DNA from 2 places in the Exiguobacterium sp. s168 genome. Region 2 is predicted to be linked to the other one. Evidence: riboswitches for the same ligand, from Rfam matches in the RefSeq annotation. Region 2 holds a riboswitch; the other holds the start of a gene.
The links. A riboswitch is a leader RNA that binds a small molecule or an ion and turns the genes downstream of it on or off. The one in region 2 is predicted to bind thiamine pyrophosphate.
Positions count from the first base shown of each region.

Region 1 (8,213 bases), on a different contig from region 2:
TAAATGGGAAGAAGTCATCTTTGGCTCTAAAAATGTTGGTGACCTCGTAAGCCGTGTCATGGCAGGGAAATCCATTTCAAAACAAGATGATAAAATGATCACGGATTATCAAAATACGCAAAAGCAATTAGCAGATGCGCAACAAAAAGTAAAAGAAAAGAAAGCACAGTTGGTCGTTGAGAAACAAGAATTAAAACGTCAACAAGCAGATCTTGAATCGCAATTAAAAGAGCGGAACAAACGCTTAAAAGAACTTCGTAAGAAAAAAGAAAAGTTCGAAACACAGTTGATGGATGCAAAAGAAGTCCAGCAAATTCTAATTGCGCAAGAAAAAGCGATTGCTGCTGAAAAAGCAGCGCGTGAACGTGAAGCTCGAATTGAAAAAGAACGTCAAGCTCAAGCGGCACGTGAAGCGAAAGCACGCGCAGAAGCTGAAGCAGCACAAAAAGCAGCAGAAGAGCAAGCCGCTAAAGAAGCAGCAGCTCAGCAAGCAGCACAAGAGAAAGCAGCACAATCGGCAAAACCTTCTGGTTCGACGAAGCAATCGGCACCAAAACCATCTACACCAGCACCAGCTGCGCCTGCTCCAGCACCAGCTGCACCAAAACCAGCACCATCATCAGGTGGTCTATTCATTCATCCAACTGCCGGAACTGTTACACAAGGGTATGGTTCTGCAGGTGGAGAGAACGGATATACGTTCCATAACGGAATTGACTTTGGTGGTCCAGTCGGTACGCCGATCGTGGCAGCTGCAACAGGTACAGTCATTACAGCATCAGGTGGCGGACCTTACGGAAATCATGTCATGATCGCTCACCAATTGAACGGGAAGACATATACGACAGTATATGCTCACATGAGTTCACTCAATGTTCATGCTGGTCAACGTGTCAGCCAAGGTCAACAAATTGGCGCGCTAGGTAGTACAGGAAATTCAACAGGACCACACCTACACTTCGAAATCCATGTCGGTGGGTATAGCTATAGTGCAACTGGTCCAGCTAACTCAGTCAATCCATTATCAATGCTTTAATCGTAAAAGAATCGTTGCATATGCAACGGTTCTTTTTTTTGTCATTTTCAAAAACAAATCATATATTACAAAAAACCGTTTTCATTTGAAATGTAAATGAAATTTTTTTGAAACGATTACGGTGCTATAATCTATTTCAGATATGAGAGAAACTTGAATACTATAATAAAATATGAAAAAACATAAGTGAGGAAAACGATATATGCTAAAAAAACTAATTTCTACCATTGTTTTAGGAGCATTACTTATAACAGGAACACAACCGATTGCAGCAGCGACAATTAAAGAAAAAAAGGCTGAGAATGCCGCTGAACAACGTAAACTTGAAAAAGCAATCAAAAAACAAGAAGCTAAAATCTCAAAAGAGCAACGTCAAATCAATCAAATTGACGCAGCAATCAATGAAAAGATTTTCCAAGTCTCCGAAAAAAATAAACAAATTGAACAGTTGAACGTTCGAATCGATGAGTTAAAGGCAGACATCGTCCGTTACGAAGAAATGTTACAGAAACAGGAAGAACTACTCGGTGATCGTTTGCGTGTTTTCCAAGAAAACGATGGAAACTCGATTAAATGGGAAGAAGTCATTTTCGGATCGAAAGATTTAGGTGATTTATTTAGCCGTGTCATGGCGGGGAAAAAAATCGCTGAGCAAGACGATAAAATGATTTCGGATTACATCGCTACGCAACAAAAATTAGCAGAAGCAAAACAAGCGCTCGTTGAGAAAAAAGCGGAGCAAATGCAGGAAAAGAAAGTATTGATTGAACAAAAGAAAGCGTTAAAGCTTCAAATGAAAGAACGTAGTGCTACGCTGAAGAAATTACGAAAAGGGAAGACGAAGTTCACGACAGAACTGTTAGACGCAAAAGAACTTCAAGCGACTCTCGAAGCGCAAGAACGTGCAATTGCGGCAGCAAAGGCAGCCGCTAAAGCAGCGGCTGAAAAAGCAGCAGCGGAGAAAGCAGCAGCTGAAAAAGCCGCTAAAGCGAATGCTCAAGCAGCAAAACAAACAGGTAAAAGTTCGGAATCAACTGGTTCCGTTGCCCCGCCCGTTGTTTCGAGTGGAGGAAAATTCGTTCGACCGTCTTCTGGTGGAGTGTCACAAGGATTCGGACCAGCAAGTGGTGCGAATGGTTACACGTTCCACAACGGTGTTGATTTCAGTGGTTCGGTCGGGTCTCCAATCGTCGCGGCAGCAGCTGGAACGGTCATCACAGCATCAGGTGGTGGACCTTACGGCAATCATGTCATGATCTCTCACTTCCTAGATGGACAAGTGTACACGACCGTCTACGCACATATGAGTTCATTATCGGTTCGTGCAGGGCAAACGGTCTCTCAAGGTCAGCAAGTCGGGACACTTGGTAGTACAGGAAATTCAACAGGACCACACTTACATTTCGAACTACATGTCGGAGGCTATCAATACAGTGCTTCTTCTCCTCTAAATGCAGTCAATCCATTGGCATATCTGTAATCAAAACGGGCTTCGGCTCGTTTTTTTTTCTTCTCTATGCTACAGTTAAGGCGAAACGAATACTTGAGCAACTAGGGGAGCTGGAGGAATCCGGCTGAGAGGAAAACCAATCTGTTTTCGACCCTATTACCTGAACTGGATAATACCAGCGTAGGAAAGTTGAGACGAACGGATACCGGAATGCGTGTATAACGCTTTCGTATAGCGTCGACTGCTTTTTTATAGCGGTCGGCGCTTTTTTGTTGGTCACGACTCCCTTACATTGCTCGATGGGAAGGTGAAAAGAACATGAAACATGTACTGACGATTGCGGGATCCGACTCCGGTGGTGGAGCTGGGATTCAAGCAGATTTAAAAACATTTTCGGCTTTAGGCGTTTATGGAATGAGCGTACTGACAGCCGTCACAGCGCAAAATACGTTGGGAGTTCAAGCGGTGGAAGAGTTATCCCCAGAAATCGTAGATGCCCAGTTAACGTCGATTTTTTCAGACATTCGTGTCGATGCGATCAAAATCGGAATGGTCTCGAATGCGCAGACGATTCGTGTCATTGCTACACATCTCCGTAAACAAACAGTCCCTATTATATTAGATCCCGTCATGGTCGCTAAAGGCGGTCATGCCCTATTGCGGACGGAAGCTGAACAAGCATTGATTTCAGAACTTTTACCACTTGCGACACTCGTCACACCGAATTTACCGGAAGCAGAGCGTTTAACAGGACGATCGGTCACCAATCTAGAGGAAATGCGACTGGCGATGCATCAATTGGCTACACAGACAGGTGCAGTATTGCTAAAAGGTGGACATCTCTCAGGAGCTGCGACGGATTTGTTGTTTGATGGGGAAGTGGAACACCGCTTCACATCGGAACGATTAGACAATCAACATACTCATGGTACTGGTTGTACCTTATCCGCAGCGATTGCAGCGCGGATGGCGCTTGGAGAAGAGTTACAAGATAGTGTACGACAGGCGAAAAACTATGTCACGGAGGCAATTCGTCATGGATTTGCTCTCGGACAAGGTATTGGACCGACACATCATTTTCATTCACTTTGGAGGGATACACATGTTTACGACCATTCTTGAACACAAACCACTCATTCACCATCTGACGAACACGGTTACGATCAACGACTGCGCAAACGTCACACTCGCTGTTGGAGCATCCCCCGTCATGGCAGAAGACATTCGTGAAGTAGAAGAGATGGTTAGACTCGCGCAAGCTCTTGTCTTAAACATTGGTACGATCGATGCAGACATGCAAGCAGCTCAACGACTCGCAGTCCGTGAAGCGGGACGTTTGAATGTCCCAATCGTTCTTGATCCCGTAGGAGCAGGAGCAACGACATTACGTACTGCTTTTTCCAAAGAACTCATTGATCTCGGGTGTACGGTCATTAAAGGAAATGCTTCTGAAATCAAGACGTTACTTGGGGAAGACGGACGAACTAAGGGAGTCGATGCTGCGGGAGATGCAATTATGGATCGAGAAAGTATTCGCGTATTCGCTCGCAAACACAAATCTGTCCTCGTCGTGACAGGTCCGAACGACTACATTACGGATGGAACGCGCGAAATGGAATTACATGTAGGAACACCGCGTCTAGGAGACATCACGGGTACGGGCTGTATGACGGCCTCCTTGATTGCGAGCTTCCTCGGTGCAGGATATACGGCATTTGAGGCGGCTGTCCACGGGACATTTGTCATGGGAAAAGCAGGGGAACAAGCAGCCTCCGCGCAAGGTCTTGGTGATTTTAAACGAGAGTTGTTCAATGCCATCAGCCTTATGACGGAGCAAGACCTGGTGGAGGTGACAGAACGTGTCAATTGATTACTCCATCTATGCAGTGACGGATCGTCGGTACCATCCTGGAGTCGCGATCGATACGGTCGTTGAGGAAGCCATTTTAGGTGGTGCAACAATCGTGCAATTACGGGAAAAAACAGCGCAAGGAAAGGAATTCTTTGATCAGGCAGTTCGGTTGAAAACACTCACGGATCGCTATGATGTTCCTTTAATCATCAATGATCGGATTGATATCGCGTTACTCACCGGAGCTGGTTTGCATATCGGACAAGAAGACATTCCTTTAACCGCAGCACGTCGCCTTTTACCAGATGCTGTGATTGGCGTATCAGTAGCAACCGTTGCACAAGCGATTGAAGCAGAACGAGACGGAGCCTCTTATTTAGGGGTGGGTTCTCTATTTGCGACTTTATCCAAAGCGGACGCTGATTCCATGTCGCACACGATGCTTCAGGCGATTCGGGAAGCCGTACGATTACCTCTAATCGGTATTGGTGGAATCACAGCAACGAATGTCTCCTCTCTGCCCATCCCGCTGGAAGGGTATGCCGTCATCTCAGAGATTTTCGCTAAAGAAGATCGACAACTCGCTGCGCAGCAAATGACAGATGCTGTGCGAGAATGGCATCAATCACTTCAGAACAGGGTATAATCCGTTCAGAGGTGATTGTATTGAAATGGCAGACGATCCGTTTTCGCGGCTATTGGATTCGATATCGGTTAGAACCACAAATCATTCGAGTCGATAATCAGGGGATCTACCATCTAGGAAAAGTCTTATTTCCGCGTCCTAATCGTGTTTCCTATGAAATGGCCCTTTTATTGAAAGAAAAGTATGAAAGACGCTACAAACGTCCGTTGTATATTAAAACGAGCTCGATTGCGACGGAAATTTGGGGTCATACTCATTTAGATATTTATTACCGGGCACTTCTTCGTCTACCGATTCCGACGCGACTTCGTCAACGTTATACGAACCGATTAGAAAGCACGAAAATCATTGATATCGGCGTACGCGCTGTCGACCAAAATCGAATTGTCTGGGATATCGGAGATTACGTAGGAGGATGGTTCGTGTTTTGGCTCATTCGCAGACGAATGCGCTGAACTTGCAATGTCCCGTTTCTCGTGGTGCAATATAGGTAGAAACGAGGTGACAGACATGGACATTCCCCGTTGTGAAACGATTGCGATTGACGAACAGCGTGCGTCTGAAATCGGACGAATCGTGGATACGATTCCGACGCTTGAAATCGGAAAGCTATTTAAGATTCTTTCGGATGCGACACGACTGCGAATCGTTTATGCGTTGACGATCGAAGAAGAACTATGCGTTTGTGATGTCTCAGCCTCTGTCGACTGTTCGATCGCGACAGCGTCGCATCATCTTCGGTCTTTGTTGAAACAAGGACTCGTCAAGTTCCGAAAAGAAGGAAAAGTCGTCTATTATTCCTTAGATGATCATCATGTATCATCGCTTGTGCATATGGTGATGGAACATGTACAAGAGGGAAAAGCAATGCCTGAATAAATCTTTAGAATAAACGAAAAGCGCAGCCGAAGCTGCGCTTTTCGTTTATTCTAAAGACGATTGTTCTGATCCCTTAGGAGCGAAGCGGTGGAAGAAAAAGACCGTGGCACTAATTAATAAAAAGGACAGGATGGAGAGAGCAAGACACATCCATTTATATGTAGCGATTAAAGAATCTGATTGTTGTAATTTGGCTTGAAGCGTTTTATACAAATCATCTTTCACACGGGATAAGTCTTCGAGAATCGTTTGAGTCGTCTGAGTCGACTGTCTAGCAAGACGTTTTGCGGCTGTTGGACTTTGACGTTCATAGACAACAAACACGCGTTCAATCTCGGACTCCCAGACATTGTTGCGGCGAAGGAGATCTTTAATCGTCCCTGGGGTAGTCGACGATTGGTTCAGACTATTGCGCAAATCATGAATTTTAGACGTTGAAAAGTAATATTGTTCGATATAACGATTATCTTCATACAATAAGAGACCACGAACCGCATTGGCACGATCTCGATTGTGTTCGACCAACTGATCTACCTGATTGATTAAAGGTATATTATGATCCTTCATTTGCTCGGTCATCGTTGCAATCGTCCGATAACCGGATAACGCATAGATGATCGGGATAGAGGCGAATAAGCTGACCAAGAAAATCAGCAGAATACGCTGACGCCAAAGAGAGTGCATGCAATCATTCCTTTAAATAAAAGACTTGTCATAAGCTTAACTACTATCGTAAAAAAAGTGAAGCCTGTCTATTTTTTGAATAGGGATAATGACTGAAAAAGTGAATAATACTAATAAAAAAGCAGGAAAGATGATGCAATACGAGAAGCTGTTTTAAGAAGATAAAAAAAGCACAGCTAAGCTGCGCTTGGTGTTAAAACGAATACGAATGTTCCTTGTAATTGCCGAAGACAGTGTGGATTTCCGAGAATGTAACGAATGCATTCGGTTCGACAGAAGAGACGATTTCTTGCAAACGGACGATTTCGTTATTTTGAACGACGACATAGACCATTTTTTTCGTTCGGTTGGAGTATCCCCCACGTGCATCAAGAATCGTGACGCCACGTCCGAGTTCTTTTGTGATGACTTCATTGATTTCATCTGCTTTCTCACAAATGATAATACATTGCTTAGAAGCAGAATAGAAACTGTAAACCGTCTGAAGGGCTTTGGCGCGAACAAAGCTCATGATGAGAGCGTACATAACATGTTTAAGATCAAAGACCCACCATACTAGGATGTAGATGACAAGATCTTGCATCAGAAATATACGAGGAAGTGGCCAGTTATGAAAACGAGCAAAGAAAAATTTTCCAAGAATATCAAGCCCTCCAGTTGAAGCACCACCGAAGAAGATCAATGCCATTGCGAGACCAGAAACTAGACCAGCAAAGATAGAAGCGACGAGCGGATCATTTAGAGATTCCGGAACGATTTGAGTCGGAATCCAGTCAATTAAAAAGGAAGAAGCAATGACGATAATTCCAGATAAGAACATGAATCGTTTGCGCAGGAAACGGAAACCTAAAAGGAAGAGGGGAATGTTTAAGAGCAATTGCGTTAATCCGATTGGCGTGTGGAAGAGCTCTTGAATAATGAGCGTGATCCCCATGATACCACCTGATCCGATATCATTTGGAGATAGTAGTAGGCTGATGTAAAGGGAATACAGCAACGTACCAATGATTAAGAAACTGATTTTTTCAACTCTCTTTTTCTGTGGGTGTGTTGTAGTCATGGCAATATGATGAGTGACCTCATGCTCCTCCTTCTGTGAGTATCTGCCTGCAAGAGTACGCTCATATGCATAAAATTTCAACCCTTCTTATGAAAAAAAGATGAAAAAGGGTACGTTTTTTTAGGAAGGTGATGAAAATGAAGAAAATGTTATGGATTCTTGGTTGTATCTGCTTAGGAATACTAGTTGGAATTCGTCTTTTTGAACAACCCAATGAAAAAAATCAATCATCCATTTGGCATGATGGTGATCTTGTAGCGAGACAAGTGGGGGCCTCGATGACGAATACGGTAGCGGTTCGTCAACTAGCCGAACAACTTCCGTTCTCATCAGAATTAAAACAGGTAGATGTTGAAGGAGAATCGTTACGTCTTGCCTATGAAGTGACAGGAAAAGAGCGACAAGCTTGGATCGGTACCGATACCGGGACACTACAAGTGAATCAGGATTTTTTAAAGGCTCGATTATCTAAAGTTCTGATGCATCATACGCTTGTTTTATTTTCAACGATTCCTGATTTAACTGACCTAGAAATTCACTACACGGATCCGTATTCAGGTGCAGATTTTACGATGGACCGGAAAACATTCGACGCCTATACTCCGA
Region 1 is NZ_JACSNE010000015.1:60,518-68,730, forward strand. Features, by position in the region: gene KNQ15_RS10145 (murein hydrolase activator EnvC family protein) at 1-1,036, shown strand, start outside; gene KNQ15_RS10150 (murein hydrolase activator EnvC family protein) at 1,239-2,516, shown strand; TPP riboswitch at 2,580-2,690, shown strand; gene thiD (bifunctional hydroxymethylpyrimidine kinase/phosphomethylpyrimidine kinase) at 2,805-3,608, shown strand; gene thiM (hydroxyethylthiazole kinase) at 3,589-4,356, shown strand; gene thiE (thiamine phosphate synthase) at 4,346-4,984, shown strand; gene KNQ15_RS10170 (hypothetical protein) at 5,005-5,439, shown strand; gene KNQ15_RS10175 (ArsR/SmtB family transcription factor) at 5,495-5,863, shown strand; gene KNQ15_RS10180 (CHASE3 domain-containing protein) at 5,909-6,547, opposite strand; gene KNQ15_RS10185 (YitT family protein) at 6,741-7,607, opposite strand; gene KNQ15_RS10190 (hypothetical protein) at 7,886-8,213, shown strand, end outside.
Region 1: it holds a riboswitch for thiamine pyrophosphate, as region 2 does, so the genes downstream of both, thiD (bifunctional hydroxymethylpyrimidine kinase/phosphomethylpyrimidine kinase) here and KNQ15_RS07765 (ECF transporter S component) in region 2, are expected to answer to the same signal.

Region 2 (8,213 bases):
TACGTCAAAGGAAATCAAACCGTCTAATCTAACAAGCCATGGACACCCGTCCATGGCTTGTTTTTGTGTACAGAAAAAAGCGTGCGCCGGCGCACGCTTTTAAGGGCGATACTTCCGCATGAACCGTTGATCAATCCAACGCTTCAGGTACCAACCGAACGGCAGTGTCGAATAATGATTACCATACAGGGAAACCGCATGACGTGGTCCCATCGATAAAATCGTCAAATAGTTCGTTTGCGGACGATAGGATCGCAACGTTTCTTCTTTGACATACCGCAAGAGGTTTGCCAGTAAGATCGGTGCTTGCCGGACAGCTGTGACGCCGTTCTTTGGAATATCGGGATAAGCGACGAGGGTCGCCGCGTCACCCGCAGCAAACAGACTTGGATGATCGAGCGCTTGCAACTGCTCATTGACGAGTAGGAACCCGTCTTCCGTGAAGAGCTTACTGTCTGCAAACAATACCGGAGCTTTCGCACCCGTTAAGCGGATGATCGCATCTGACTCGATTGGTGGATGATGTGAAAAGCGGAGAGGAGACGCCTCGTTCAGTGGCCGTTCTCGAATCCAATGAACATCGAGTTCTTGTAAGCGTCTCGCAATCGCTTCCGCTGCTGGGTGCCCTGAAAGTAACTCTGGATCCGTGATCAGGGTGATCGGTACACCCGCTGCTTTTAAGGACGCCGCCATCTCGACGGCCGCTGCGCCGCTTCCGATCACGACCGAACGCTTTGCTTGTTGCAGACGCTTTAATGTATCCGGTAACCGGTAGTTTGGTTTAATCGATAATCGTGTCGTATCTTCCGCCCAATCGAACGAGCCAATATTCGTCGAGACGACGTCATAGGTGTAGCGTCTGCCGGATGCACCGAAGACGACCTTTTCATCGGGGTCGATTTTGATGACGGTCTCTTCGATGAACTGTTTATCATTGGCGCGACACAGTGCGGCGACGTCGATACGGATCTCATCGATATCGTACGTTCCGTCAGCAAGTCCGGAGTACATGCCTGAGTAATATTGGTACGTCGAGGCATTTAAAATCAGCCACTCGACGTCTTCTGTTGGTCCGTGTGTAATGCAATGCAGGTGAGCGTGACCTGCACCAATCAAGAGGATACGTTTCATGTCGTTCTCCTTCAATCTGTCTTGCTAGAGTGTACCCGGATACGGGTGACGGTAATCATAGCCAAAAGACAAGACTGATGAATAGGAGGATGACCACGAGATAAATAATATCCTGACGCTGAACGACCGGTACCTCGTAATACGTTCGCTCTGCTGAAAAGTGACGGGCTTCGAGAGCAATCGCCATCCGTTCTGCCCGCTGGATCGATCGTGAGAAGAGCGGCAAGCCAATTGAAAGAAATCCATCACCAGGAAAGCGATTGTGCACATTGCGAATCATCCGGACTTGCCGCAAAACGCGGACTTCTTCGACCAGTTGCGGCAGAAAGCGAATCCCGGCAAGGAATCCGTAAGCAAAGCGGGGCGATAACTTCGCCTGATGGATCAAGCTCATTACGAAACGGGTCGCGTCGGTCGTCGTGACGAAAGCGAGGCTCAAGCAGACGAACGTGGCCATCCGCAAGGCAAGTAACCAGCCGTGCGCGACGCTTTCCGACGTGACATGAAACCAACCAAACGACCAAAGAATATTCATTCCTTTGCCGAAAGCCGCCATCATCCAGAACGTCAATAAGAATAATAGACTATACGGCGCAAGTCGCTTCAAGAAATCAAAAGGACCCCATCCGGAGAGGAGTAGCAGTGCGATAGCAAAACTCAGGAATACTAACGTTTTGACCCAGTCATTCGTTGCAATCAAGGCAAACATGATCAAAAACAATCCGCTTCCCTTAATGACGGGATTGAGTTTAGCGAACGGGGACACGTTCGTTTGCATCACGTTTCACCTCCTGGAATTGGTACGAGAGTGGACGTTGTAGCTGACAGCGCTCGAGTAATGGAACGTCAGCGAATAACTCGCTTGGGCGACCGTCAAAAGCAATCCGTCCTTGCTCCATGACGAGGACACGATCCGCATACCGGGCGACGAGCTCCATATCATGCGTCGCCATGACGAGTGTCGTACCGTTCTGTTGTTCCATCTGTAACTGTTCCATTAAGCGTCGTGTCGTCAATCCATCTTGTCCGAAGGTCGGTTCATCGAGCAACAATAAGTCTTTCGTTTGTCCGAGCATCGTTGCGACGCTGAGCCGTCGTTGTTGCCCCGTACTAAGAGCAAGTGGTGACTGCTGTTTGACAGATGTCAGTTCCAGCCGTTCGAGCAACGCCGCGCGCTTAACGTTCGTCGCTGCCCGGTGGCTCCAGTCGATTTCCGCTTCGACCGTCAGCTTAAGAAACTGCAGATCCGATTGTTGAAAGACATAGCCAACGTGCTCATAAAAGCGACGCCGGGAGTAACGATGAACCGGACGCCCCTGGAACTGATACGTTCCACGATTGGGAAGCAACCGCCCGAGTGTCGCAAGCAATGTACTTTTCCCGGATCCATTTGCCCCAAGCAGCATCACCCATTCTCCTGTCTGCAGGGAAAATGTCGCATCGGTCAGCGGATATGGTGCTTTCGTCGATAATGCAGCGACGTGTAACAAAGAGCGACCAGCTGTAGCGACGGGGGAAGGCACATGAAGTCGCGCCGCTTGCGGTCCATCTATGGGTAACGTCTCTAACATGTACGGATACAAAGAGGGAACGGCAATGCCTTTCGATTGAAGCCTTGTATACGCCTGCGGGAACAAATCCTGCGGATCTGCCGTCGCAGTCACCGATCCGTCTTCAAGTAAGACGATCTGATCGACATACGGCAAACAGACATCGAGTTGGTGCTCGATCAAGACGATCGTTAAATCGTGTTCTTTCTGAATCCGAAAGATCAACGCCATCAGCTCGTGTTGCCCGATCGGGTCAATCTGAGCCGTTGGTTCATCGAGTAATAAGATCGTCGGCTCAAGTGCTAGGACCGCTGCGAGCGCGAGACGCTGTTTCATTCCACCGGATAGACTCGCGATCGGTGTCGAGAAGGGGAGGGGGAGACCGACGAGTGCGAGTAAGCGTTCAATTCGTTCCTCCATCTCTTCGCGTGGAATCGAGCGATTTTCTAAACTAAAAGCGATTTCGCGTCCGATCGTCTCCATGCAGAACTGTTCTTCTGGATTTTGAAACAAGATTCCGACCGAACCGGACCGGGTAACGGTACCAGTCTGTTCGACTTCAATCGTTTCCGGTGTCAGTCCGGCAAGGGCATGAAGTAATGTCGTCTTGCCACTCCCACTTCGTCCGAGTAGAAGGGTCGTCCCTTGCTCAATCGTCAGCGATACATGATTGAGCACTGATTTCATCTGACCGGGATAGCGGATGCTGAGGTCGTCGACAGTAATCATGCGATTTCTCGTTTCGCACGTCCTGCCGCAAACCCGTTCAAGACACCAGTCGCAACAAGGCGACGGACGAGAATGGCTGCAAGCAAGCCACCGAGTAATGCGCCGCTGATCAATTGTAAGCCAGTTGTCGCAAGCAACGTCGTCGTTGTGTAGTAACCGAATCCGTTCGCGATTAGACTATAAACGATGCTACCAATCGCGGCTCCGACACCCGATAACATCAAGGTCCATGTGTCATAACGACGGTAACGCGTCATCGCGAAGACGAGTTCCGCACCAAGTCCTTGGCAGACTCCGATCAGAAGAGCGGATAAACCAAAATGACTACCTGTGAACAGTTCGACGGCTGCCGCGACGACTTCCGCAATTAAAGCGGCACCTGGCTTTTGAATGATTGCTGCGACGAGCGGACTCGCAATGATCCAGATGCCAAACATCCAGTTGGCACCGACAGGACCGAAGATCGCTGAGATTGGTAACCAGAGTGTTGACCAACCAAGATAGATGACGCCGCAAGCGACGGCGAGCATCATCATGACCATGATTTCTTTCATTTTCCAGTGTTGCATTAGATACGTCCTCCTTTGAATGGGGGAGACGCCAAAAAAGACCGCCCTCCGTAAAAAAGAGAGCGGTCCTCAGAAAAACTGCGCGCAGCAGGAGTCATTGGATGTGATCGCTCCACTTTCCTACGCTAGTATGAACTAGATCAGGTTCGAAGGGTCCGAAGTGAATCGTCTCAGCCAATTGGGCTCCCCTAGTGGATATGGTAATAGGTGATACGCTGTTCACTTTAGGCAATCCAGCGCCTGTTGTCAAGACACAAAAAAACGATACGCCGCAAAGGGCGTATCGTTAAACGACTTATTTATTGTCTTCGTTCTCTTCAGCTGTTTCTTCTGAAGACGCTTCTGTTGCTTCCGCTTCGTTGTCTTCGCCAGCTTCTGCTTGTGCCTCTGCTTCCTCGATTTCTTCAAGATCCTGCTCGAGTGTCGATTCGACAACAGCTGCGACTTGAATATCGCCTTCTGTAACGATGCGGAAATCTTTTTGTTCTGGAAGATCGGCTACAGAAATCGAATCGCCGATTTCGAGGTTCGTGACGTCGACTTCGACGTTCTCTGGTAATTTATCTGGTGTAGCGGCGACTGTTACTTTAAAGAGTGTTTGTGATAGGAAGCCACCAACTTTTGCACCGGCTGCTTCGCCAACGAGTACAACGTCTGCTTCGACTTCTGTTTCTTCATCCATTTTCACGGCGATGAATTCAACGTGATCGACTGTTGGGGTGAAGACATCCATATCACGGCGATTGATCAAGACGTTAATATTTTTACCATCGAGTTTGAGTGAAATCAAGACGTTTTCACCGTTTTCTCGGACGATTTTAAGCAATTCTTTTTCTTCAAACGCGATTGGTGTACTTTCCACTTTGTAACCATACACGACGCCAAGAGCTTTTCCTTCATGACGCAATTGTTTACGGAGTGAGCGTGGACGTACCTCGCGTTTTTCGGCTGTTAAATTAACTGACATGTTCATTTCCCCCTTGAATTTGGTATAGCCCTCAAAAGGTAATGAATGTAGGAGCAGGACGAATCCTGAACAATATGAATCATGCTAAGACAATCGGTTTCAGACTCTCATGAATCTGACGATTTCCTGACTTTGCATTTCTCTCCCAGGTCATTACGCTGATATTGAGAAACATGTGTGAGTAAGTCACCAGTTTGATGCGGTGCTAATGAGTTTATACCCCTATGTTTTAAATCCATAAACCTCTTTTTTTATCTTTTTGAAGTCGAAAGACCTCCAAACCGCTTGAAATCAAGGGTTGAGAGGTCTTTCATTTTTTTCATTCTTTATGGTGATTCGTTGATTTTCACGAACTAAAACACGAACTAGACGTTCAATTTGCCGCATCGTCGTCTGGCCCATCGTCGAAATTTGTAGCCACTGATTGTAAACGAGATAGTCGCTTTCGTACTGGACGTGATACCCCTGAATGCGCAGAGCGTCGCCTAAATCAGTTGCGGACGGATGAACGATCGTCAGTATTCCCGGCGCTTGTGCTTCCTGTTGTGCGAGCAGTTGGAATCCAGTTGCGCGGACGGCTTGTTCGAGATAGGTCATCTTGATTGCTGCTTGATTAAGATCGAGGGCATCAAGCGCTGCCTGACAGGCAAGCAACAGGTTCGACGAGCCGGAAAAGGCAACCCCTTCTGCGTAGAGCCCTAAATCCAGATAACGGGGAATACAGAGAGAAGGTAGGACGCGATCTGCGTGACCAATGAACGCAAGACCCGGTAAACCACCAATCGCTTTCCCGGAAACAGTCGTGACGAAAGTGCAGCCATCGTATGAGAAATGTCCGGTTCCAACAGCGCTGATCGCATCGACGACGAGTGCGGTTCGTTCATCTAACAGCACTTTTACTGCATCAAGATCATAGAGAACACCCGTTGACGTCTCACAATGCGTCAACCAGATCCAGTTGTATGCCGTTTGCCACAATTGATGAGCGAGTTGCTTCAAGTCGATCGGGTGACCGGGGGAAAGCGTATGGACATCAAAGGACTTGCCGGCACGTGCCGCGTGATCAATCAAGCGTTGACCGAACTCGCCGCCGTTCAGGATCAATCCATGTCCAGTGAGTTGTTGCGCGACAATATCATTGGCGAGCGTACCGCTGCCGACGGCCATCGAGACATGTGGCAAATCCAGCAACTGACACATTCGGCCACGTAAATCTTGATCGAGCTGCCGCATCGAGGCCGTACGGTGTGGACGCGGTGCTTGTTGCGCCGCTTGACGGACCGTCGGCGCAACCTCGACCGGACCGGCTAGAAAATGCAGGGGACGTAAGACATCTGCGATGACGGATCGTTCATATGTTGCGCGCGACAACAACATCGGTACAAACTGAGCATCGCCACTGCCAAGCGTTGGTGCAATCGGTGTGAAGCCGAACCGCGCGTATAGTTTTGCTTCTCGCGTCGTACCACTGATATAGACATGATCAATCGTCTCCCGCTCGAGGTAGACCATTAAAAAGCGCATCAATTGCATGAACGTACGACTATTGCGGTATTCGGGACGAACGCTAAGTAAGCGGATTTCCGCTGGGTCCGTCAGTGTCTCTTCTAGCGTCACGCCCTTTTCCTCAAGCGAAAAGGGACGATGCTTTCGAATGGCGATCATCGCGACGAGTCGATCGTCTTCCTTACCGATCAAGTAAGTGTTCTGATCATGGAATCGATCAATTCGTTTCCGTTCGATGTTCGGTTGATGTTGCGGAATCTCTTCTGTAAAGGTGAGGTAGTTCAATTCATGGATTGCTTCCGCGTCGTCCGCAGTTGCAATGGAAAAGTCGATCATGGAGACGTCCTCCTTATGTAATGGCTGGCTTGTGGAGTGCATCATGAGCCCACAGGACAAGTAGACTTACGGCAACGGTACACAAGATATTGACTGACCCTGCGTCTAAGAAGACGGGTAGTAACGGAAGTAAAACGACCGGAATAAGCCCCGCTTTGACACTATCTTTCGTTACGAGATAAGACAAACCGAGTATGCCTAATCCGGCAAGATATGCCCATGGCGTGATAGCGAAGACGATTCCGGAAAATACAGCGTACCCTTTACCGCCGCGTCGCGGATGAAACAATGGAAACAAGTGGCCGATGAGCACGGCAAGAGCAACGGGATAAAATGCATCTGTGATCTGTAGTGCAAGAACGGTCTTCGCGGCATCAAACAGATACACGAATAAAAAGGCCGGGAGCCCACCGGCACGATGGGCGTTGCGGGCACCGATGTTTCCGGAACCGACCTGAGCCAAATCGGTACGACTGACGTACTTCCAGAGCGTACCGCCAAGAATACTGCCGATAAGGTAACCAAGCAGGAGATCAAGGGTCACCGATGTTCCTCCTTTGTTTCTACGAGATGAACGAGTTCTTTGACGGTCAAGGCATCACTGTCTGGAGCCGTCAGGACGGCATCGACCATCTGGGCTTTTCGATCTTGTAATTCCGTCATCTTTTCTTCGATCGTCCCGCGTGTCAGCAATTTGATGACCGTCACGTCGGATTGTTGTCCAAGCCGGTGGGCACGATCGGCAGCTTGCTGTTCGACGGCCGGATTCCACCAGCTGTCAAAGAGGATGACGGTATCAGCAGTTGCGAGATTCAATCCCGTCCCACCCGCTTTCAGGGAAATCAAGAAGAGATCGACTTCACCGTCATTGAACCGATCGCATAACGCCACCCGGTCTTCGAGTGGTGTCTCACCCGTCAACAGGAAGTGGGGGAGGTGACGTTGCGCGAGATTCGAGCGAATGCGCTCGAGCATTTGTGTATACTGCGAGAAAATCAAGATCCGCTTTCCGGCGGCCCGTTTTTCGGCAATCAATGAGAGCAGACGCGTTCGTTTTGTCGCTTCCCCCGTGTATCCCTCAACGAATAACTCCGGATCGTTGCAAATTTGCCGCAACCGCGTTAACCCAGCCAGTAACTTCAAACGATCTTCGCGTTTCGTCTCGTCTAAGTGCTGCAGCGTCTCGAGTTGCAATTTGGCAAGATACGACGCATATAACCGTTTTTGGTTAGGACCGAGCTCGACATAATGATGCTCGATCTGTTTCTTCGGTAAATCCTGTAAGACATCTTGTTTCTCACGCCGTAATAAGAACGGTTGGATGAACTGTTGCATGTCATCAAATGACCATTTCTCAAACGTCGCTAAATCCGGCAGTAATTCTGGAAACAAGACATGGAAAATCGACCAGATATCACGCGGACG
Region 2 is NZ_JACSNE010000009.1:72,205-80,417, reverse strand. Features, by position in the region: gene KNQ15_RS07785 (alpha/beta fold hydrolase) at 1-27, shown strand, start outside; gene KNQ15_RS07780 (NAD(P)/FAD-dependent oxidoreductase) at 100-1,131, opposite strand; gene KNQ15_RS07775 (energy-coupling factor transporter transmembrane component T family protein) at 1,187-1,909, opposite strand; gene KNQ15_RS07770 (ABC transporter ATP-binding protein) at 1,881-3,410, opposite strand; gene KNQ15_RS07765 (ECF transporter S component) at 3,407-3,979, opposite strand; TPP riboswitch at 4,080-4,179, opposite strand; gene KNQ15_RS07760 (50S ribosomal protein L25/general stress protein Ctc) at 4,275-4,946, opposite strand; gene KNQ15_RS07755 (GNAT family N-acetyltransferase) at 5,238-6,788, opposite strand; gene KNQ15_RS07750 (glycerol-3-phosphate acyltransferase) at 6,802-7,332, opposite strand; gene KNQ15_RS07745 (DEAD/DEAH box helicase) at 7,329-8,213, opposite strand, start outside.